3 linked regions of the Anaerocolumna sp. AGMB13020 genome follow. The protein of the gene in region 2 interacts with the protein of the main gene of each other region in a pairwise test. Links are inferred from orthologs where the notes say so. Each region holds a gene or a part of one and is shown on either strand. Other genes may lie near its edges. The genes, in order: sfsA, R2R35_RS22120 and R2R35_RS00790.

Region 1 (7,265 bases), 1.6 Mb from region 2 along the record:
CATTTTTTTCTTCCATAAAGCGGATAGCTTCTTCTCTTGGAAGGGTAAAGCGCTTGATCTCCGCACCTTCCTTTATAATCTTCTTCATTTCCTTCTCTAACTCATCCAGCGCTGCTCTGTCAAATGGCTCTACATCAAAGTCATAATAAAAACCAGTATCAATGGAAGGACCTATTGCAAGCTTTGCAGCTGGATACAGTCTTTTTACTGCTTCTGCAAGTACATGAGAGGTAGTGTGTCTGTATGCTGCTTTTCCGCCCTCGCTGTCAAAGGTAAGGATGCTTAAGCTGCTGTCCTCTGCTACAACGGTTCTAAGGTCCACTACCTTTCCGTTAAGCTCTGCTGCACAGGCATTTCTGGCAAGTCCTTCACTAATATCCTTTGCAATATCTATGATTGCCATTTGATTTTCGTATTCTTTTACTGATCCGTCTTTTAATGTTATCTTCATACAAGTAACCATTCCTTTCCCATAGCTGCATTCTTTTGAATACATGCTTCTTTTTGTTTGAATTTTCATTCCTGAATATCCAATCTTTGATTGTATATTCCCTGTTTCTGCCGTTCCCGTTATGGGGACAGTTTATATTACATCCTGCTGATAAAAAGGCATCAAAAAAGCTCATCACTTTCGCCTGCCTTATAGCAGCTCGAAAGGGACGAGCATATATCTCGCGGTTCCACCCTCATTGGATTGTTAAATTCCCACTTCATTAGATGATAACGGAATCACCGGATCGGATTAGGACCACTCAGAGGTAGTTTTCGGATGTTTCCTGGCGGGATATTCTCAGCACCTCATATCCCTCTCTGTGTCATTTCACATCTTACTCGTCTCTTCAACGCGTTTTCTTATTGATAAACCTCATTATAGCATTTCAGCAATTTTTGTCAAGTGGTATTTTGCACCTTGTTAAGCAGTTGTATAAAGGCAGGTTGTGGCAGTGGTACGAAAACCCGCCTTGCTATTTGTACGTTTTGGTTCGGAGAAGAACCCTTATTCCACTAAAACTTCAGTAATTGCTTAGGACAGTATTGAATAAGCCAAACTCGCGAAGAAACCAGCAGAACTATGCTGGTTTCTTATATGCTCAAACAGTGGCTTATTCAATACTTAGCGCAACTACTGAAGTTTAAGTGTCATAAGGAACCTTTCCGAGACCTAATCTACCAAATAGCAAGGTGGGTTTTCTCCGTTACTGGCATGCTTTGCAGATATAGTTATTAAGTATTTCTTTTTTTATGATTACTATATAGATGTGTTTATTTCTGTGTGGGTGTGTTTATTTATGCTAAGAAATTAGGATAGCTTTAATTTATTTTTTCTATTCACAATTTTCACATTTTAGATTCTTTCGTTTATTTTAAGGTTAACACTGAAGAATGATGGTTTACATACAGCGTTTTAATAATAAAATCCATTAATAAGATGAAGTTGAATTAAACTTTTCTTGTATTTATTATTTGGGATATACGGATTAATAATATCCTATAACAGCATATCGCTCATTTAGCTTTTAAAAATTTTCGAAAATATAATACAGCTTCCATATGGATTTTATAATGATATCCGTATGGAAGCTGTGGTTAAAATGGCATTTTCAGATAATTTATTTTTTTTGCTTCAGAGATGCCGGTCTGTTCAGAATAGCGTTCATTTCCAAGAACGTCCTCATAGACGTCTTCAACGCTTTTTCCAAAGGTCTCTGTTGAGAATTTCTGCATGAGTTCTCTGGCATTTTCTCCGTAAGGTGTTTCTTTGTCTGTAAAGAGGACTTTATCCAGGCTTTCTATCAATCCTTTTTGATCGGTGAATTTATAGCCGTTTATTCCATCAAAGAGGATGCCGTCCAGGCATCTGTCTTCTCTGGCTACTGCCGGTATTCCTGCGGCCATGGCTTCTATATAGGTTAAGCCCTGTGTCTCACTTTGTGAGGCACTGACGAATACGTCTCCTAGTTGATAATAGAGACCGATAGTATCCCAAGGTTTGGAGCCTGCAAATATTATTTTCTGCTGCAGGTCAAGTTCTGCTACCCTGTCCTTTAGTTCATCCATTTCCGGTCCGCTTCCTACAATCAGGAATTTGACCGGTTTGCCGTCTTTCATATAGTACTCCATGGCATTGATGGTTTCTATGATATTCTTTTCTCTGGATACCCTGCCTATATAGAGTATGACTTTTTCTTCTTTTAAAATGCCGTACTCGGTCTTGATTTGATCGATATCTTCTTGTTTATATAAAGCGGGATTGAACTTTTTAAGATCTACACCTGTTGGTATGACGGATATTTCTCTGTATACGCTGTATTTTTGCAGCAGTTCTTTTACCTTTTCTGTAGGTACGATTACTCTGGCTACTGAGTTACAGCATACTTTTGTAAATATTCGTACAAAGGCCTTGGCTCTTGCATCCAGTGCTTTGAAATGGGGAAGATAATGGGTGTAGTCTTCGTATATTGTGTGGTAGGTGTGAATCATTGGTATCTTTAACTCTTTTGCCATAATCCTCCCGAATATTCCTAAGGAAAATTCCGTATGGGTATGGATGATATCCAGATTCAATTTTTTTATGATTCCTGCTAGTTTCGGCAAGTAGAACATTCCGATACGCCTCTCCGTAATCAGAATAAAGGGCAAGCTTGGAACACGGAAGACATTGTATTCATATTCCGGTGCTCCCGGAGTCGTTGTTGTAAACACATATACCGTGTGTCCCAGAGCTTCCAGTTCTTTCTTTAATATATATACCGAATTAGCAACCCCGTTTATCTCGGGGTAGTAGGTTTCCGTAAATAATCCTATATTCACGACATCTCTCCTTTTATTGGAGTTTCTTACAATGGCTCACAAACATGAAAAAAGCTTCAATTTGGAGGCTGTATGGTTTCGGCATGAATAGCTAAAATACTAATATTAGTACTACTATTAGTATGCTGACTTCTCCATGCGAAATACAGTTAAATTAAGGCATTCTGCCTTTTCATATGTATTATATAAGCTAAATTAGGTTATTTAACCTACGGCATTTTTGAAAATACAGCCTATTTAAACCTTTGTTCGAATACAAAAGGAAAAAATTAAAGTTTAACTTATATTTAAAATTTAGCTTATATTAGAATTTTATTTATAGCTTTCCAATTAGCATATCCTTTTCAAGAATGTGATGTACCAGCCAGTCATTTAAGAATTCCAAAATATCCAATAGTGTCTCTGTTTGATTATGATCCATGTCCGCAAAGTTTACATCATTTATTTTTTCCAGAAAATCCTCATGTTCTGTTTTTTGAGAAAATAATTTTTTATGTCCGATGCTCATCATATACGCTTCTTCATCTGAAAAATGTTTGGTTGCATAATCTTTTAGTCTTAGTATGATTGCTACAATATCATCGAATTTATCCACTACAAATTCGTCTTTTAATAGCATATATGCTTCGTCAGCTATGCGAAACAGTTCTTTATGCTGTGTATCAATAAGCTCTATACCGGTATAATATTCATCCTTCATTTCGTACATTTTGATTTCTCCCTTTATCACAGTTATAGTGTTTTTCTATAAAATTTCCAGAGTCTTTTAAAACTGCTTGTGCGGGGCATTCAGAAGGGTACCGTGTGTTCAGGCGCGCCCTTGTACCAGCTTAACCGGTACGGCAGATTTCAGTTTTAGGCTATTAGGTTCTACCTGACAATCCATTGCTAAAATTTGAACCCCCTGGCTGCTTGCCTGACGTAAGGCATCTCCAAATTCCTTGTGTGTTCTGTCATTTGGTGTAAAGTATTCCACTCCCTCCATCTGTATCACAAAAAGAATATATGCCTCATATCCTTCCTGCAGGCACTTACACAGTTCGTTTATATGCTTAACTCCCCTTTCCGTAGGGGCATCAGGGAAAAGTACTGTTCCTTCCTCTTCCAGTGTCACTCCTTTCACTTCAATAAATGCTTTTCTTTCAGGAGTCTCCACATAAAAATCAAATCTGGAGTTCTCATATACCTGCTCGGGCTTTATCTTAACCGTGTCTTTCATAAGGTTCCCATTTGCCAGCCATTCATGCACTGCTTTATTGGGTGCCTGGGAATCCATATTTATTAAACGGGTGCCTTTTTCAACTGCAATCAATGAATATTTGGTACTGCGCTTACTATTATCTGATTCCTCCAGGTAGACTGTTGCACCTGGTATCAGAAGTTCTTTACAGCGTCCTGTATTCTTAACATGACATTTATGTATTGTACCTTCTACCTCTACATAGGCAATAAAACGATTTGGCCTTGATAGGAAGGTACCTTTTATAACGCTGTTGTATAACATTTTTGTTCCTCTTTTCTATGCATTGTCAAACAACCGGTCAATTAGCATAGTATCTTTTGGGGCTTATTATTCTGTTATGTCATTTCATTATAGCATTTCTGTAAATTCTCAGCAATATCTAATTTCGGCCAGTAAATTTTTCTTTCCTTTTAGCCTTTATTGTCTTATAATAATAGATAATCATAGTTGACATAAGCTTCTGTATTTCCCAAATATTGAAAGCTATGCTGATGGTATGTCATTCTCACTAAGACTTTATCAGCTTATCGATCAGCTATTATGAACCAAGAAGAATTAGTATTACGAAAGATATCCTGCTGAGAACCGGGATAATAAAAGCGGTAAATATGCAAGCTTACGATGCAAAATTTATCCTTTAATGTGTATAATTTCAATCGCAAAATGCATATACTGTTAAACGAAAGGAAGTATGTTCATTATGAAGAAATTCGGAAAATTTTTATTCGGTACTATCTCCATTGCTACCTTGGCCGGCGGTGCTTATTACCTTTACAAGAACGTATTGAACAAAGACACGGCAGACGATTTTGATGATTTCGAAGACGATTTTGAGGACTTTGATACGGAAGAAGATACTCCCGCTTCTGACAAAAAAGAAACCAGAGAATATGTATCTATAAATATTACCTCTGATGCGCAGGATGCTGCCAAAGAGGAAGAAACCTCTGAAGAAGCTGAAGAGAAATAATCTTCAGAAGAATAAAAATAGAAAGCAGCTGCCTAAAACCTAATTTAAGCAACTGCTTTTTTCTTTGTGATTAATTCGTTTTAAATTCCGCAAGCTTCTTTAATAAATCCGCCTGCTCCTTCACTGTATATATGACACTCTTCCCTGCCAGGCGTCCATCGGTTACTTTTACTGTTTCCGGATAGAAGTCGTAGGTAATGATATTTTTATCTTGTGTAGTGATATCAATGCTGTAAAGTAGATCTGTTTCTTCCGTTTCTGATACCTGTACCGTATAAACTGCCAGCAGAGCATATAGTTCAGCAGCTTTCTCAGACGGTTCCTCCAGTGACTTTTCTTCTGTTCCGGTTTGTTTTCCTTTCGCTTTATTTACTTGAAAGGTTACTACCTCGTCTGTATTTATGGGATAAAGTTCTGAAAGTACCTCCGGAGCAACCAGGGTTACCATACTGCTTTTCGCATCCGCTGCCGCTGTTGTGTCAACACCACTACCAGATGATGCTGTGATATCAACGGAGGCATCTCCCTCTGACGGCGCTTCTTTTGCAGTGCTTGCCGCTTCATCCTCTTCAATCCCCTGTACTGCTGAGGTTTCCGGTGCAGTCATTGTGTAATTTTCTGCCTTTCCAGCGTCAGCTATACCAAGCAGCTGCTGCTCTGACTTTTCATTCACCGAATTATCCTGTTTGGTTCCGGTAATACTGTTCTGATAAAGCCATACAGCCGATACCAAAAGCAGTACTGCCGCTGCCGCACCTGCAAAACGTCTTACAGGGAATTTTATAACAGGCTTTTTATCTCCATTGCGTTCCTGTTCTGTGTCAGCTTCGCCTCCAACCGGTATTTCTGCTGCTGTATTATCAGCATTCTTTTTATCTTCTGCTTCGGCTTCCTTGATTTTTAGAAGGGTTCTTTGTATCAGATCCTCGGATACGGTTAAATCATCCTTATCAAAGGAGGCATTCAGCAGTGCTTTTAATTCCATGTCATCCCTGACAGGTGAAGGATTTTTTCCAGTCTTATTCTTATCCATTGTTATATCCTCCCTTCAAGGCTAAGCTTTAGTTTGTCTTTTGCCCGGGAAAGGCGGCTTTTGGCCGTCCCCTCCGCTATTCCTAAAAGCTTTGCTGTCTCTGCAACAGACATATCCTGAAAATAAACACACAGCAGTACATCCTTATATTTCTGAGGCAACTGTATTACTGCATCTCTGACCAGCCTGTTTTCATCTTCCTGTTCCACTGCCACGAATTCATCCTTACCTGTCAGTGTATTCTCGTGAACTTCTGTAAACTGCATGACCTTCTGGTTCCATGCACTTTTCATATAGTCCTTGCACGTATTGATAGTTATACGGATTATCCATGTCTTTATATTGCTGTCTCCCTGGAAGGTATGAAGTTTCTGGTTTACCTTGATGAATACATCCTGAAAAATATCTTCTGCCAGATGACTGTCCTTTACATACATATAAGCGGTCCGTAATACATCGTTACCATATTCTCTGATCAAGGTTTCGATATCATGGACCTCCCTATTTTCCTGGTGCATTTAAGTATCCCCCTAATATACGATTGTATAAATACAGAACCATTATAGGTTATGGCTCCCCCCTGTCCAATCCCGACAGTCACCGTATACTATCAAAGATTAGACGAAATAAATCATATTTTGGTTCCATATTTTTTTATATTAATCCAAATTCCTTTAAACCGTAATAGATTCCATCTTCTTGAATGGTCAAAGTCTTATATCTGGCTGCTTCTAATACCTGCGGATAACTGTTTCCCATAGCAATGCCATACTCTACGTATTGGAGCATTTCCAGATCATTGGTGCTGTCACCAAAAGCATAGGTATCCTTTCTGTCAGCCTTGAGATATTCCAGGAGCAGGCGTATTCCGGTAGATTTATCATAACCCTTTGGCGTCATTTCAAAATTACCGTCTATATGCAGCGTAAAATGATATTCATCTCTTAGCTTTTTCTCTGCTTTCTCAAAACTGCCTGCAGTACCTGGTGCACAGGTGAACTTGTTTATTATATAATCCCCTTCTTGTATGGTACGTAATCTGTCTCCGGCATATTTTTTTGCAAATTCTATTACTCTTTGGTATTCCTCTGCATTATTTTCACCGTCAACATAAATATTCTCCGGTCCTTCCAGGATATAATGGATTCCGTTTTCCTTCAGCAGCGCTATGGTAGAATCCCCGGTTTCCGGTCCCATTGTTTTATTAT
Region 2 (7,303 bases):
CCTTGGCATTCATCTGACACCCGAAGGTAACTACCGAAAAGGTTAAGGGACGATTAATTTCTTTTTCTTTATTTCTTACCCATTCCCTGCATTTTGCCATAAAATAATATTGGCGCTCCGGCTCGGTTATAGGTTCTTTGCTATTTAAATCAAATTCATCAAGATCCATAAGTACACTGCTCATTCCATATTCTCAACTTTCAATATACATTTATCTGGTGCCGCATCCTAAAATTATATCTTATGTAGCCCGAAAATACAATACTCAAGTAACTCAAAAACGGGGTAACCAGCATATGCGCAGGCTACCCAGGAAAACACTTACAGGCATTATTTCATAAATCTATATCTGATTCTTAAGAGGACTCTCTTCAGATGAATAAACATATTATGAAACCGAATCTTCTTACCAAAATATACTGCCAATCGAAAAAACACAAACCCTATTGATGTATAGAAAAGTATCAGAAATAATGATATTAACATAAAGCTCTCATCCTCTCACATGAATAATCAGATAGATAACCTTTTATAACACTCCTCTGTATACTGTTCTCTACATCAGCTATATTGGACTTTGTAATTTTCGTTCTGTTAGCTGCTGCACTAACATGTGGTTCCAGACTGCTCCAGCTATAAAATATTACCATAACAATAACTAAAATAAAATATCTTCTGTATTTCCCCAACTTTCTTCCCCCTATTAATTCATATACAGGTAAATTATAACATGCTGCCTTTCTACTGTATATCATCCTGTTAATTTATAATGTAAGTCATATACTTGCCATAATATCAGCATTACAAATATTACCTTGAATATATAACCTTATATTCTCCCCTACTAGTGCAAATACTTATTTTCATCTAATTTCTTCTTATAATGTTCATGTTTTTCATTAATGACTGTTTCAATATCAATCTCATAATAATTACATATTCGAAATACTCTCAAAATTAAATCTGCAAGTGCTGCCGGTACTCCTCTGGGATTATTATCACCACGATAATAACTGTAAGTAACATGGTATCTGTTACCGGCTGCTTCTTCCGTCACCTTTGATAAATCCAGATGGCAGTATGCTATAGCTTCTGTAAATCTACACTCATCAACTTCACGGTCTTTTCCTGCCGGTGGATATTTTCCGGCCTCCTTCACAAAACTGCTGAGATTTAATACATTCTCGTCTCGGATTTGACAGACACTGTTCTTTTCAATATTTAGCTTTCCTTTAACATATAGATTTAATACCTGCCGTCCCAAATCCCACAGTGTCTCATTATATTCCTGGACAGTTCCTGCTCCAGGCTCCTGCAGTTTCTTTGCTTTATGTAACAGTCTTTCCAGCTTATTCATATCTGCCCCTCTTCGAATGTAATGAAATTGAATGATCACTGACTGCTAAAATGCCTATGTAACCGGATTTATTGGAATGTGTCTTTTTATTGAAAAATATTCTGACACGCCCTTATAAATCAAATTTCATAGGCAGCTTAATTCGTTTCGTTATTTTTACCCGGCTTTCTTCAGGGCCTTATTTGTCCGCTGCCGAAAATAATATATTTCGTAGAGGTTAAAGCAAGAAGCCCCATAGGTCCTCTGGCGTGGAGTTTTTGAGTACTGATTCCGATTTCTGCTCCAAACCCAAATTCTGCACCATCGGTAAAACGGGTTGACGCATTAACATAAACTGCTGCTGCATCTATCTCGTTCAGAAATTTCATGGAATTGTTATAATCCTTTGTAATAATTGCTTCTGAATGCCCAGTATTATATTGATTAATATGTTCTATGGCTTCTTCAATGGAATCCACGACTTTTAATGAAATGATTCTGTCCAGGTATTCGGTAGCATAATCTTCTTCCGTTGCTGCTTCTATCTTGGGACAAATCTCTCTGGAGATTTCATCCCCTCTGATAATCACCTGATTCTTTTGCAGCATTTCATATAAAACCGGGAGAAAGGTATCTTTTATACTGCTGTGCACAACCAGTGACTCACAGGCATTACAGACCCCCAGACGCTGGGTTTTGGCATTGTGTATTATATTTAATGCCATTTCAAAGTCGGCTGTTTCATCCACAAATACATGGCAGTTACCGGTTCCTGTCTCAATTACCGGAATGGTACTGTTCTCTACTACTGTTTTGATAAGCCCCGTACCGCCTCTGGGTATTAAGAGATCAACATACTTATTCATGCACATTAACTGTTTCGCAGTTTCTCTGCTGGTATCCCAAACCAACTGTATGGCATCTTCTGTTATACCTGTATGGGCAAGTGCTTCTCGAATAACATCTACTATAGCAGTATTGGAATGAATTGCATCGCTTCCGCCTCTTAATATTACTGCATTACTAGTTTTAAAGCATAAAGCGAAAGCATCTGCTGTAACATTTGGTCTGGATTCATAAATGATACCGATAACCCCCATTGGGACTCTCTTCTGCCCAATCAAGAGTCCGTTTGGTCTTTCTTTCATGGATAAAACTTCACCAACAGGATCCTCTAAGGCTGCAATATCAATAAGCCCCTCCGCCATCGCTTCAATTCTGGCTTCCGTTAACCGCAGTCTGTCAATGAGTGCATCCGTCATACCATTTTCTTTGGCCTTATCTACGTCTGAGATATTAGCATTTAGTATTTTATCCCTATGACTTTTTAATGCCTGGGCTGCTGCTTTCAGACCCTCTATTTTCTTTTCCTGACTGAGAGTATTTAGACGGGTCGCCGCTTTTTTTGCCTTTTTTCCTATCTCTACCAACTCCATGAAATCACCCTTTCTGCTTTTTTTGCTTATAGATTATCAAAAAAACGTATTTGTGAACAATCGATTACATATCCCTGCTCATATTTGAAAACCACTTGTGCCTTATTTACAGCTGATTGTATGAGTTATGTGCAGGCAGCTCAGCACAATGAGCGAAGTTAAAGCAGAACTGCCTAATAGGAGGATACAACCAGTTTTTCTGACTATATTAATGTATAGAACTAAATAATTTCTGAATAATAAGCATTTGAATTATATTCTTAATACGCCGTCTTTGGTTATGAGAATATCTATTTTAACATCATGTGCTTCAAAAGGTATCTCCTCATACACTTGAAATCCATAGGCAAAGCAAATTTTTAGAAAAGATTCCTCGTGGGATATAAAATACCTGTCATAAAAACTTTTTCCATACCCGATACGATTTCCTTGTTTGTCAAAGGCCAGACCCGGTACTAATATTAAATTAAAGTTCTTTTCTAATTGAAGTATATCAACAGGCTCCGGTTCCGGAATTCCAAAAGCGCTTTCTTCCAGATCGGAAATAGAGTTGATATAATAAAATTCAATCGTTTCCTTCATGACTCTCGGGAGTGCTACTTTTTTACCGTCAAGGAGTGCCTGTCTGATCAAAGGCAGTGTATTGACCTCCTGGTTAAATGCTGCATAGAGTATTAACTGGCTGCACTCCTTATATTCTCTTAACGCCAGAAATTGTTCTCTGATTATACTGCTCTGCAGGTCAATTACCTCCTTGGAGAGGGATGCTTTCTGCTCTCTGATTTCCTGCCTTATCTCTTCTTTCTTCATTAATGTTTATCCTTTTTTGATAGTTCAGTTACCGTCCCGTCAGGATTTAAGATACTTATCTGATTAAGCGTACCCCTTAGATTATTTCTCACAGATTGGATATATTCACCGCGAAGCTTCACCTGCTCTTCTTTTTCTTCCGCCGTAAGTCCTGCTTCCTGAGATTTTTTGTATAATTCATTTATTCTTGTCAATTTTAAATCTTCCATATGCATTCCTCTTCTAATTTGTGTTTATAAACTTATTGCTGTTTATACATCTTATTTTTTATTTTGAGTATTGTTTTGTGCTGATATAGTCCAATAATATGAACTTTTCATCTTTATGAGCCTTAAAGAAGGTACCTTTATTCTCCCCGCTTACAATAGCACTGATTACACTGACATCCTCACCATTGGCTATTACCATGTCTGCACCGGAAGCCGTAGCAATCTTCGCAGCACTGATCTTTGTAGCCATTCCGCCTGTTCCTACTAAGGAAGAGGAATCCTTCGCCATATTATCCAGATTCGTGTCGATATGCTCGACATAATCTATAAACTCAGCCTGGGGATTTTTCTTCGGATCATCCGTATAGAGTCCGTCTATATCAGACAACAGTATTAAGAGGTCAGCTTGTATCAGCGCACTAACGATTGCGGAAAGAGTATCATTATCACCAAATTCAAGCTCATCGGTAGAAACAGTATCATTTTCATTAACAATTGGAATAACACCTTTTCGGAACAATTCCTCAAAGGTATTAAAAGCATTTGCTCTGCTGATATCATTAATCATTGTATATTTGGTCATTAATATTTGTGCCGGAATCTGGTTGTATTCAGCAAACAACTTCTGATATACCATCATCAGTCTTGCCTGTCCCACTGCAGCACAGGCCTGCTTCTCTACTTTCTCAGTTGGTCTCTTTTGCAGGCCTAACGTTTCCTTTCCTACAGCAATAGCTCCGGAGGATACTAATATCACATCTTTTCCCTGATTTCTGATATCTGTCAGTATACGTACTAATTTCTCCATTTTAGAGAGATTGATACGTCCTGTTTCTTCATGGGTCAATGAAGATGATCCTATCTTAATAACAATTCTTTTCTTATCCTTTAACAGTTCTCTTAAAGACACTTGTGATTCATCCTTCCCCGAGGCTTAAATCCTCTCTCTGATGACAGCCCCTCTTAATATTCATAACAATTATTATTATTGTACATTAATTTCCATGTGGTGTAAATATCCGCTTTGTATATTTTGTTAAAAATTACTGTATTCCTTTACCACGCTGCCCTCTCAGAATACATATAATTCCACATCATTCTAATTATATGCTTCATTTGCCTTATATTTGGAGGCAATCGCTTCAAATACTTTGATTCCGTCAATTGCCGCAGAGGTGATTCCTCCGGCGTAACCAGCACCTTCACCACAGGGATATATACCTTTAATACTGGCTTCAAAAAATTCATCCCGTTCCATTCGAAGGGGGGAAGAGGTTCTTGTCTCCACACCGGTTAAAACAGCTTCTTCGTTGGAAAACCCTTCTATTCTTCTCTCAAAAGCCTGGATTCCGTCCATCAGTGCAGTTGATACATATTCCGGCAGACAATCCCTTAGGTTTGCCAGATTATACTCCCCTTTGGTATTCGGTGTTATGCTGCCAAAGCCGCTGCTTGTCCTGTTGCATTTGAAATCACCATAGAGCTGCACCGGTATTCGTCCTCTTCCGGCTTCATAAGCTTTTGCTTCCCAAATCCTTTGAAATTCAACACCTATCATAGGATTCTCCTCCGCACCTACACCATCGTACGTCTCTTTGAAGCCCTGCTCGTCTTTCAGAACCAGTTCCTTAAAATCTGGTGGAGTAACCGTTACGATTAAGGCACTGTTCGCATTCCTTTCATCTCTGGCATGATTACTCATACCATTTACTGCAAGGCGACCTTCTTCTGAGGAAGCGTTTACGACAAACCCGCCCGGGCACATGCAAAAAGAATAAATCCCTCTGCCATTCACAGCATTGTGGGTCAGTTTATAGTCTGCCGGAGGAAGCTCTGTATACCTGTTGCCATACTGGTTCCGGCTGATCAGAATCTGCGGGTGTTCCATACGAAGTCCAATGGCGAAGGATTTCGAAGTCAGTTTCATTCTCTTCTCCCAAAGGAGTTTAAAGGTATCTCTTGCACTGTGTCCCAATGCCAGTACCAGACAATCACAGGAAAGAAACTCCTCATGGTTTAGTTCGACTCCGGTTATTGTTCCTTTTTCAGTCTTAACATCCGTAAGGCAGGTATTGAACCTCACCTCACCGCCAAGGCTTTTTATTTCCTCCCTGATGGCTTTCACCACGTTTCTTAATTTATCCGTGCCAATATGGGGTTTATTAAGGTATAGGATTTCCTCCGGTGCTCCATGCTCTGCAAGGATCTTTAGAACTTCCTGATTTCTTCCCCATTTGTCTTTGACAAGGGTGTTAAGCTTCCCATCAGAAAAGGTTCCTGCACCGCCTTCTCCAAATTGAACATTGGACTCTCTGTTAAGCTTCCCGCTTTTCCAGAATTCTTCTACCGATTTAACACGGCTGTCAACCTCTTCTCCACGTTCCAGTATAATGGGATTGTATCCGTTTCTTGCAAGCATTAGCCCGCAGAATAATCCGGCAGGGCCAAAGCCAGCTATAACAGGACGTTGAGAAAGCTTATTTATACCGGAGGGTTTAAAATCGTAACCAGCCGCTTTTGCGATGGTTACGTTTGGCGCTTTTAGTTTTGCAAGTTTTTTCTCTTCAGCGGCTATCTGTACCTCTACCTGATAGACATAAAATATATCTTCTTTTCTGGCATCAATGGATTTCTTTGTTATAACAAGCTGTTGTATTTCCTGCTCTGTTATTTTTAAGGTTTTTGCCGCAAGCTTATATAAATCCCCTGTACTATGACCAACTCTTAATTTTAACTGGGATATTTGTAACATCTCTTACCTCTTTTTCTGTGTAGGCGAAACTTCTGCTTTTTATTTTTTTCCTTTTCGCCAGCTTATATATGTGTACCCGCCGCATGGCCGCTGGACCATGCCCATTGCAGATTATACCCACCGCAGGTACCATCAACATCTATTATCTCTCCTGCAAAGTAAAGTCCTTTTATAAGTTTTGACTCCATCGTTACGGGGTTAATTTCCTTTGTGTCAATTCCCCCTGCCATTACCTGGGCATGTTCAAAGGAATGCGTGTCTGTTATAGTTACTTTCCATTCTTTTAACTGATTCACAAGGATCGTCAGTTGAGAATCCTTTATATCCTCTATCCTATAATAAGGGTCCAATTTACTCTCCTTTATTGCAGCATAAGCGAGTTTTTTATTTAGCAGTCCCAGAAAAGCTTCCTCCAGGGTTTCTTTCACATTACGCTTTAACCTGTAATACAGCATTTCTTTTAATTCTTCTTTTGTGAGAAACGGAAGAAAATCAAGCACAACTGTTACTTTGCTTCCTCTGTTAAGTGCTTCTGCTGCATAACGGCTTATCTGCATTACCGGAATTCCAGACAATCCATACTCAGCAAGTAAAACCTCACCTTTTTCAGATGTCTTCCGCTGGTTTTCAATATACAGGCTGACCTCTGCTTCTGTTCTGACACCTGAGAGGATCTTAAAGTATTTCGCCCCTGATTTTAACTGTACAAGTGCCGGTAAAGGCGTGAGAATGTTATGTCCTAATTCACGGGCGATAGAAA
Region 3 (7,506 bases), 5.1 Mb from region 2 along the record:
TTAATTCATAGACAAACATTAATTCATGCATATCCTCTGCACGGATATGACTGCTAAGTTTAATCAGCTGGTCTATTTTCTCATCTGCAATCGTAAGCTGTTTCTCATTGAACTGATAGTTATTTGATATGCCGCCTGCATAAGTATCCATTACTTTTTGCATGGCTTCCTCTAATTGCTCTATTGCAAAGACCGGATTCTTATAATTTAAGATAGCTTCCAATTCCTGAAGTTTCTTGCTTGCAAGGCGAAGTTCTTCCGAGGTTTCATCTATATCCTGGATATTAGGTGAAGAGCAGGTCTTAGTTGTCTCATTCCATGTAACCTGTTCCGCTGCCGGAGTTTGATTTTCTGCTTTGTATGCAGTAGATTTTTTCTCCTTATCTTCTTGCTTTCTATCTTCAAGTGCGGCCAGAGCGGCAATCTCTCCTTCAACCAAAGCACCGGTTACATATTTCTGGGGACATCCACCGGCCACATCTCCTGCTGCGTATAAGCCTTTTATGGTAGTGCGTCGCTTTGTATCCACCCAATACCCACTGGCCGTGTGCCCGCCGACAATATAAGGTTCGGTACCTTCAATTTCTACATTTTGCTGACTGGGGTTCTTTCCGGCCTCAATCCACTTTAAGGTTTGACTGGGGGCCATGTTCAGGTAAGCTTTTTTGAGTTCTTCATCCTGCAAGGCGGTGATGCCTTCCGTTCTAAGATAACAGGGACCTCTGCCTTCAAGCGTTTCCTTCACTGTACCGTATACACGTTCAGAGGTCGTAATTCCGTATTTGGTTTCATAGACCTCACCGAAAGAATTCACCTGACTGGCACCTACACCTTGTGCGATGGTGCCTGTAGGAGCAATGGTATCCTTACATCTTAAGGCAATGAATCTCATTTCAAAGGTAGTCATCTCTGCTCCGGCACGTATTCCCATGGCATATCCGGCGCCTGTATTAAAGGGGGGATACCACATCTTATGTCTGGAGAATCCGGGATTATTAGGCCGATATAATCCTGCGGCACCACCAGTTGCACAAATGACCTTATCTGCTCTTATTTCATAGAGTATTTCCTCCTCTATACTAAAGGCAAAAGCTCCAAGTATCCGGTTATCCTTTATAATATAATCCGTAACATTTACCCGGTTTAATATTTTAACATCTTCCAAGCTGCTAACGGCATCTGCCAGAATTGGTTTGATATTTTCCCCGTTTATTTTTATGTTACGATTACCTCTGGCTACATATTCCCCCTGCTCATCCTTTAGTATGATAAGTCCAAGGTCCTCCAGCTTCTTAGTAACCCGGTTAAGCCCCTGGGACATGGTAAGCAGGAGATCTTCCCTAACAATATGGTCTGCATCTTTTTTAGCATACTCTACATAGTCTTCCGGTGTTCTGCCTTTCACAATATAAGCATTGATTGCATTTACACCAGCTGCCAGACATCCGCTGCGTTTAATATTAGCTTTTTCCGCTATAAGAACGGCGGCATCGGAATGTTCCCTGACGGTAAGAGCTGCATAACAGCCTGCAGTTCCTCCGCCAATTATCAATATATCTGTAGTAAGCTGTTTTAGCTTTAATTTTTTTCCCATGAAATCCTCCGTGAATATTTATCAAAGTCCATCAATCCCGCTAAGATTTAATCAAAACATGAAATAGAAAAATGTTATATATAGATAGGATTCTTATCTTCTATTGCTTTATTTTCCAAAACCAGATTGCCTTGCTCACCAAAGGTAAACAAACGGTAAATCAGTACATTCACCTCTTCCCCTGTACTTAATGGAACTTCCTCTAAAGATCTGGTGGCGGTGAGCTGATAATCTTTCACTCTTATCTTTATTTCTGAATAGCTTCCACGAAAGGAAACTTTCTCAACAATCCCGGCTTCTACGGAATTCGGATAGAGAAGAGCTTCTTCTTTTCTGCTGACTTTTATAAATTCCGGTCGGATTATGGCTTTTGAACCACTCTGTGCTCCTTTAAAGCCGATGAGTCTGCTGTAATCCTCTAAGAGTGATGACTGACCTACAAACTCTGCAACAAAGAGAGATTCAGGATTACGATAAATATCCAGAGGAGAACCTTTTTGTTCAATTCTTCCTTTGTTCGTTATTATGATTTCATCAGCTACTTCGATGGCTTCATCCTGGTCATGGGTAACAAAGATACTTGTTATACCAACCTTATTGATAGTTTCTTTCAGCCAGCTTCTTAGTTCCTGCCTAACCTTGGCATCAATGGCTGCAAAAGGTTCATCTAATAAAAGCAGCTGAGGATTAGGAGCCAGAGCCCTTGCAAATGCAACTCTTTGCTTCTGTCCGCCAGACAGCTGGTGTGGATAACGGTTACCTAATCCCTCAAGTCCGATGAGTGACAGTAATTCCTCCACCCTTTCCTTGCTTTCCTTTTTATTTTTCTTCTGGATTTCAAGACCAAAGGCAATGTTGTCGTATACCGTCATGTAACGAAATAAGGCATAATTTTGAAATACAAAGCCAATCCCTCTTTTACTGGCAGGCAGATCATTGACACGGCTGCCATTGATAAAGATATCGCCGGAGTCCGGATATTCAAGACCTGCCAGCATACGAAGAATGGTTGTCTTTCCGCTTCCGCTGGGGCCTAGTAAACCGATAAGCTTCCCCTTTTCTATACCGAAGCTGATATGATCGGAGGCTTTAAAATCTCCGAAGGTTTTATTTATGTTTTTCATTTCTACATGCATTTCAGACACCAGCCTTTTTCATTTTATATTCCAGAATATTTCTGATAATTAATAGGATAACAGCTAAAATTACCAGCATTGAGGATACAGCAAAAGCTGCGGTAAAGTTAAACTCACTGAAGAATATTTCCACCTGCAGGGGTAAGGTTATCGTCTTGCCCCTTAAATGTCCCGATAAGACAGATACTGCGCCGAATTCTCCCATTGCTCTGGCGGTACATAATACGACTCCATATAGAAATGCCCATTTAATCTGAGGAAAAGTAATCCTTCGAAAGATTCGAAAGGCTCCGGCCCCCATAATAGCTGCTGCTTCTTCCTGATCAGAACCCTGTGCATTGAGAACGGGTATGATCTCTCTTGATATAAAGGGAAAGGTTACGAAAACGGTACCAAGGATAACGCCAGGAACTGCAAAGACAATTTTGATATCCAGTAATGTCAGCAGGCCATGAGTCCATCCGATTCGCCCAAAGGTAAGAATAAATATCAGACCTGCTATGATAGGTGAAATGGCAAAGGGAATGTCTATTAAAGTTGTCAGCAGTTTCTTCTTCCTGAATTGATATTTTGTTACAGTCCAGGCTGCAAACAGACCAAATACTGTATTTACTGCCACTGCAGCCAAAGTAGCTTCCAGGGTTAATAGAAGGGCTTTTAAGGTATAGGTATCAAATACTGCTTTCTTATATACTTCAATACCATTTCTTAAAGCTTCCGTAATTACAACCACCAAGGGCATGATTAGCATAATAAACAAGAACAGAATACTTATGGTAATCAGAAAAACCGGTATGAACTTTGATTCCTTCTGCTGCGTTTTTTGCATTATGACGGCTCCTTTCTATTCCCTGGTAAATTTATTGGCATATACCTGCACTGAGTTAATGGCAAATAAGATAATAAAGGAAAAGGCCAGCATCACTAAAGCTATGGCGTTCGCACCGTCATAGTTGAACTGTTCCAATTTACTCATTATCAGGAGAGGAGCGATTTCTGTCTTAAAGGGAATATTACCTGCTATAAAGACAACGCTGCCATACTCTCCTACAGCCCTTGCAAAAGCAAGACCGAAACCGGTAAGCAGTGCCGGTCTGATCTCCGGAAATACTATACGAAAGAATATTTTTGCTCTGCTGGCACCAAGAACATTCGCTGCTTCTTCATATTGGGGATCCAGATCTTCAAGCACCGGCTGTATGGTTCTTACTACAAAAGGTATTCCTATAAATACCATAGCAACAATGATTCCAAGTTTTGAGTAAGAAACCTTTATTCCCCATGCTCCCAGAAATTTTCCTATCATTCCTTTGTCAGAGTAAAGGGTGGTAAGGGCGATACCGGCAACAGCTGTAGGCAGGGCAAAGGGAAGTTCAATGAGCCCGTCTATCAATCTCTTAAAAGGAAACTCATACCGTACAAGTATCCAGGCTAATATCACACCAAAAACTGCATTGATAATTGCGGCAATAAGGGAACAGGAAAAACTCACCACATAACCGGATACAATTCGTTTGTCCGTAACCGTATCAAAAAAAGTATGTATTCCCATCGTAGAGGCATTAAGTACCAGAGAAGCCATTGGAATCAGTACAACTAAGCTGAGTAAGGTTAAAGTGACTCCCATGGAAATTCCAAATCCAGGGATTACCTGCTTTCTTTTACGACGTTTCATAGGTCTTAAAGCCTCCATTTATTCTTTTTTATTCACCGGTATATATCTGATCAAATATACCACCGTCGTCGAAATGTTTTTCCTGCGCCTGTTTCCAACCACCGAATAACGGGTCGTCAATGGTTAACAGTTCCAGATCAAGGTTGAAAACATCTTTGAATTCTTTTAATATTTCTGGGTTCGTAGGTCTGTAATAGTTCTCTCCTGCTAGCTTCTGCCCTGCATCAGAGTAGAGATATTCCAGGTAAGCTGTAGCAACTTCTCTTGTTCCTCTGTCATCTACCACCTTATCCACAAGGGCTACAGGCGGTTCTGCAAGGATGCTTATGCTTGGTGTAATTATTTCATATTCATCCGGGTTTTCCTTAATGGAAAGGTAAGCTTCATTTTCCCAGGCCAGTAGTACATCTCCCTGACCATTTTCCACAAAAGTAGTGGTTGCACCTCTGGCACCGGAATCCAGCACCAATACGTTCTGGAAAAGCTTCTTAATGTACTCCTTAATCTGCGTTTCATCGTGGTTATAGGTTTTATCAGCATATCCCCAGGCAGCCAGGTAATTCCATCTGGCACCACCGGAGGTCTTAGGATTGGGAGTGATTATTTTAACGTCCTCTCTTATCAGGTCATCCCAATCATTTATCTGTTTTGGATTGTCTTTACGAACCAGGAATACGATTGTTGAAGTATAAGGAGAACTGTTATTTTCAAATTCACTCTGCCATCCGGCTTCAATAAGTCCGGCTTCTTCGATAGCAGTAATATCATAACCCAGTGCCAGGGTGACAACATCTGCTTCATTACCTTCAATAACAGAACGAGCCTGCTTTCCGGAGCCTCCATGGGATGGCACAACAGTAACCTCCTGACCGGTCTTCTCTTTCCAGTATTTTGCGAATTCTTTGTTATAGGCTTCATAAAATTCTCTGGTAGGATCGTAAGATACATTCGTAATTTCCACAGATTTTGCACTTGATACATCCACATCTTTACTCTTGTTGCCACAACCAGCCAATACCCCCGTTACTAATGCCATTGTTAATCCGAACGTAAACAGTTTTCTGATTTTCATAAATACTCCTTTCCTCCTTCATAAAGCCTGCTATTGACTATTGCTGATAAGTCAAAGATAATAGCTTCTGATCAAAACAGATGATATTAATTCATATATGATTACTATGATTTATGATTATACTTTAGAAGTAATAGTTATGCAACAGTAAAAAGGTAAAACGTTTGCGTAGCTGTTAATATGCATAAATCCTGTATTTTAAAATCTTTGAGAAGACAAAAAAACAGACTCTCAACTAAATAATAGTTTAGAATCCGCTTTTTTGTTAATAAATTGGTTACAGCTTCTTTTTATTTTACCGCATTATTTTTTATTTGGCTACTGTTAAAGCACGTTGTATCATGTATTTTTCAAACCATGGTTATGATATCAGGAAAGAACTGCACCAGACAGTTATTGTTCCTGATAGTTTCTGCATTTACCTGCACATCTCTGGTACAGTCATTAATATTTGAGCAATTCTGCTTATACTTGGCCTGCTTGCCGTTAGCATTCCCCATAAATTACTGTAGAAGCGGGCGGGTATAAAGCCTGGCCAGATTATCGATTCTACGGATAAGTTCATTTCTAACTTCCACAGGTTCTAAACATTCACATTTATCGCCAAAGCCTAGAATAAGATTATATCCGGAATCGTCATCAATAAACGGTAACAGGGCTATAAAATGATCTTCATTAAAGGGGGTAATATTTTCATTTCCGCAATAATCTATGACCTTATCCCTCACAGATTCGTGAATACGTAATTTAACGGTGATTTGCTTTTTATCCATCATGTCCGTAAATTCAGAAATTATATGCGGTAATTCCCTGGGCAATTCCCGCAATGAAAATAACTCGTTAAGAATTTGCAGCTCTGACATACGTACCAATTTAAATAAACGAAATTCATTTCGTACTAAGCAAAACCCCATTAGATAGCAGCTATGTGCTTTTATCATAACTCTATACGGTTCAACTTTACGCTTACTTGTATGCCCGGAACGATTAAAATACGCAAAAGAAATCAATTGCTGGTTTTTCACAGCCTCTTTGATTTCAGAAAAATAAGTTTGCACTTTGGGATGTTCTTTCCACGGCTGTAAATCTAATAAAACTTGATTGGAACGTAACTCTATTTCATTGGCTTGTTCTGCAGGGATAAGGCTTTGTATTTTTGCTGTAGTATGAACTATTTCTTCTCTACTCATGACGGCTGATACCCCCTGTAAGCCTCTTAATAAGGCTACGAGGTCAGAAACGGAAAATACATTCTTGTCAATTTTATATTTTTCCATAATCTGAAAACCACCGTTGACTCCGGTAGTTGAAATAATCGGTATGCCAGACATATCAATTGTTTCTATATCGCGATAGATTGTTCTAAGTGAAACTTCAAATGTTTCCGATAACTCTCTGGCGCTGACTTTTTTCTTTTCAAGTAGCAGCAAAATAATCGATATCAGTCTGTCAATCTTCATTTTTTATTCCTTTCGATGAACAAGAAAATGATTACTTTTATTTATTTTAAAACACTGACATAATGCTGTCAAGGTTACCATGTTAGTCTAAAAGCATAATAATCATAAGGAGGTAGACCAGTATGGAGTATACTGAAAAATATCAGGAAATTGTTCAAAAAGCATATTCTATTGCATTAGCAACAGCGATTGACAACAAGGCGAATATCCGCTGTGTATCAAGTTGTTTTGATCCGGTCAGACCCAGCGTCATTTACTTTTCTACTAACAGAAATATGCCAAAGGTGACTGAATTTGCAAGAAATAATGAGGTTGCTTTCACAACTGTCCCTGCACCTGCCGATGGACATATTCATGTTCGCAGCCAAAAAGCTACCGTTCATAAGAGCGACTTTACCATTGATGAATTAAAGGACATGTTTATAACGCAGATTCCAGGCTTTGAAAGAACACTGGAAATGGCAGGCAGGTTTTTAGATGTATATGAAATTCATGTTAAAGAAGCAATTGTTGTGCTTGGACCTATGCAGACAGGAACGGTTACATTCTAACTGTGCTAATCTATAGAA

What was found.
Region 1: the proteins of R2R35_RS22120 (region 2) and sfsA interact in binary tests that used the Escherichia coli proteins (3 or more experiments, as listed by UniProt). The link is inferred for Anaerocolumna sp. AGMB13020 from one-to-one orthologs.
Region 3: the proteins of R2R35_RS22120 (region 2) and R2R35_RS00790 interact in binary tests that used the Escherichia coli proteins (3 or more experiments, as listed by UniProt). The link is inferred for Anaerocolumna sp. AGMB13020 from one-to-one orthologs.

Annotation. Positions count from the first base shown.
Region 1 is NZ_CP136910.1:3,712,127-3,719,391, reverse strand. The notes cover bases 2,468-5,220. They hold sfsA (DNA/RNA nuclease SfsA), read right to left. Parts: upstream 4,316-5,220; coding sequence 3,620-4,315; downstream 2,468-3,619. Other genes in these bases: R2R35_RS15400 (hypothetical protein), read right to left, coding at 5,095-5,220; R2R35_RS15405 (hypothetical protein), read left to right, coding at 4,755-5,024; R2R35_RS15415 (bacteriohemerythrin), read right to left, coding at 3,128-3,520; R2R35_RS15420 (glycosyltransferase family 4 protein), read right to left, coding at 2,468-2,811. Outside these bases: thrS (threonine--tRNA ligase), read right to left, coding at 1-451; more of R2R35_RS15420, read right to left, coding at 1,588-2,467; more of R2R35_RS15400, read right to left, coding at 5,221-6,057; R2R35_RS15395 (sigma-70 family RNA polymerase sigma factor), read right to left, coding at 6,060-6,575; R2R35_RS15390 (Cof-type HAD-IIB family hydrolase), read right to left, coding at 6,712-7,265. UniProt on the Escherichia coli protein: Binds to DNA non-specifically. Could be a regulatory factor involved in maltose metabolism.
Region 2 is NZ_CP136910.1:5,264,875-5,272,177, reverse strand. What follows is about bases 651-3,441. They hold R2R35_RS22120 (glutamate-5-semialdehyde dehydrogenase), read right to left. Parts: upstream 2,773-3,441; coding sequence 1,528-2,772; downstream 651-1,527. Other genes in these bases: R2R35_RS22115 (5-formyltetrahydrofolate cyclo-ligase), read right to left, coding at 3,025-3,441; R2R35_RS22125 (hypothetical protein), read right to left, coding at 845-1,357. Outside these bases: tRNA (N6-isopentenyl adenosine(37)-C2)-methylthiotransferase MiaB, read right to left, coding at 1-184; more of R2R35_RS22115, read right to left, coding at 3,442-3,582; R2R35_RS22110 (DUF896 domain-containing protein), read right to left, coding at 3,582-3,791; proB (glutamate 5-kinase), read right to left, coding at 3,850-4,701; R2R35_RS22100 (NAD(P)/FAD-dependent oxidoreductase), read right to left, coding at 4,891-6,543; R2R35_RS22095 (NAD(P)/FAD-dependent oxidoreductase), read right to left, coding at 6,606-7,303. UniProt on the Escherichia coli protein: Catalyzes the NADPH-dependent reduction of L-glutamate 5-phosphate into L-glutamate 5-semialdehyde and phosphate. The product spontaneously undergoes cyclization to form 1-pyrroline-5-carboxylate.
Region 3 is NZ_CP136910.1:164,068-171,573, reverse strand. Bases 700-3,693 are described here. They hold R2R35_RS00790 (ABC transporter ATP-binding protein), read right to left. Parts: upstream 2,731-3,693; coding sequence 1,669-2,730; downstream 700-1,668. Other genes in these bases: cysT (sulfate ABC transporter permease subunit CysT), read right to left, coding at 3,575-3,693; cysW (sulfate ABC transporter permease subunit CysW), read right to left, coding at 2,732-3,559; R2R35_RS00795 (adenylyl-sulfate reductase subunit alpha), read right to left, coding at 700-1,594. Also shown: more of R2R35_RS00795, read right to left, coding at 1-699; more of cysT, read right to left, coding at 3,694-4,405; R2R35_RS00775 (sulfate ABC transporter substrate-binding protein), read right to left, coding at 4,434-5,477; R2R35_RS00770 (helix-turn-helix transcriptional regulator), read right to left, coding at 5,981-6,937; R2R35_RS00765 (pyridoxamine 5'-phosphate oxidase family protein), read left to right, coding at 7,060-7,488. UniProt on the Escherichia coli protein: Part of the ABC transporter complex CysAWTP involved in sulfate/thiosulfate import. Responsible for energy coupling to the transport system.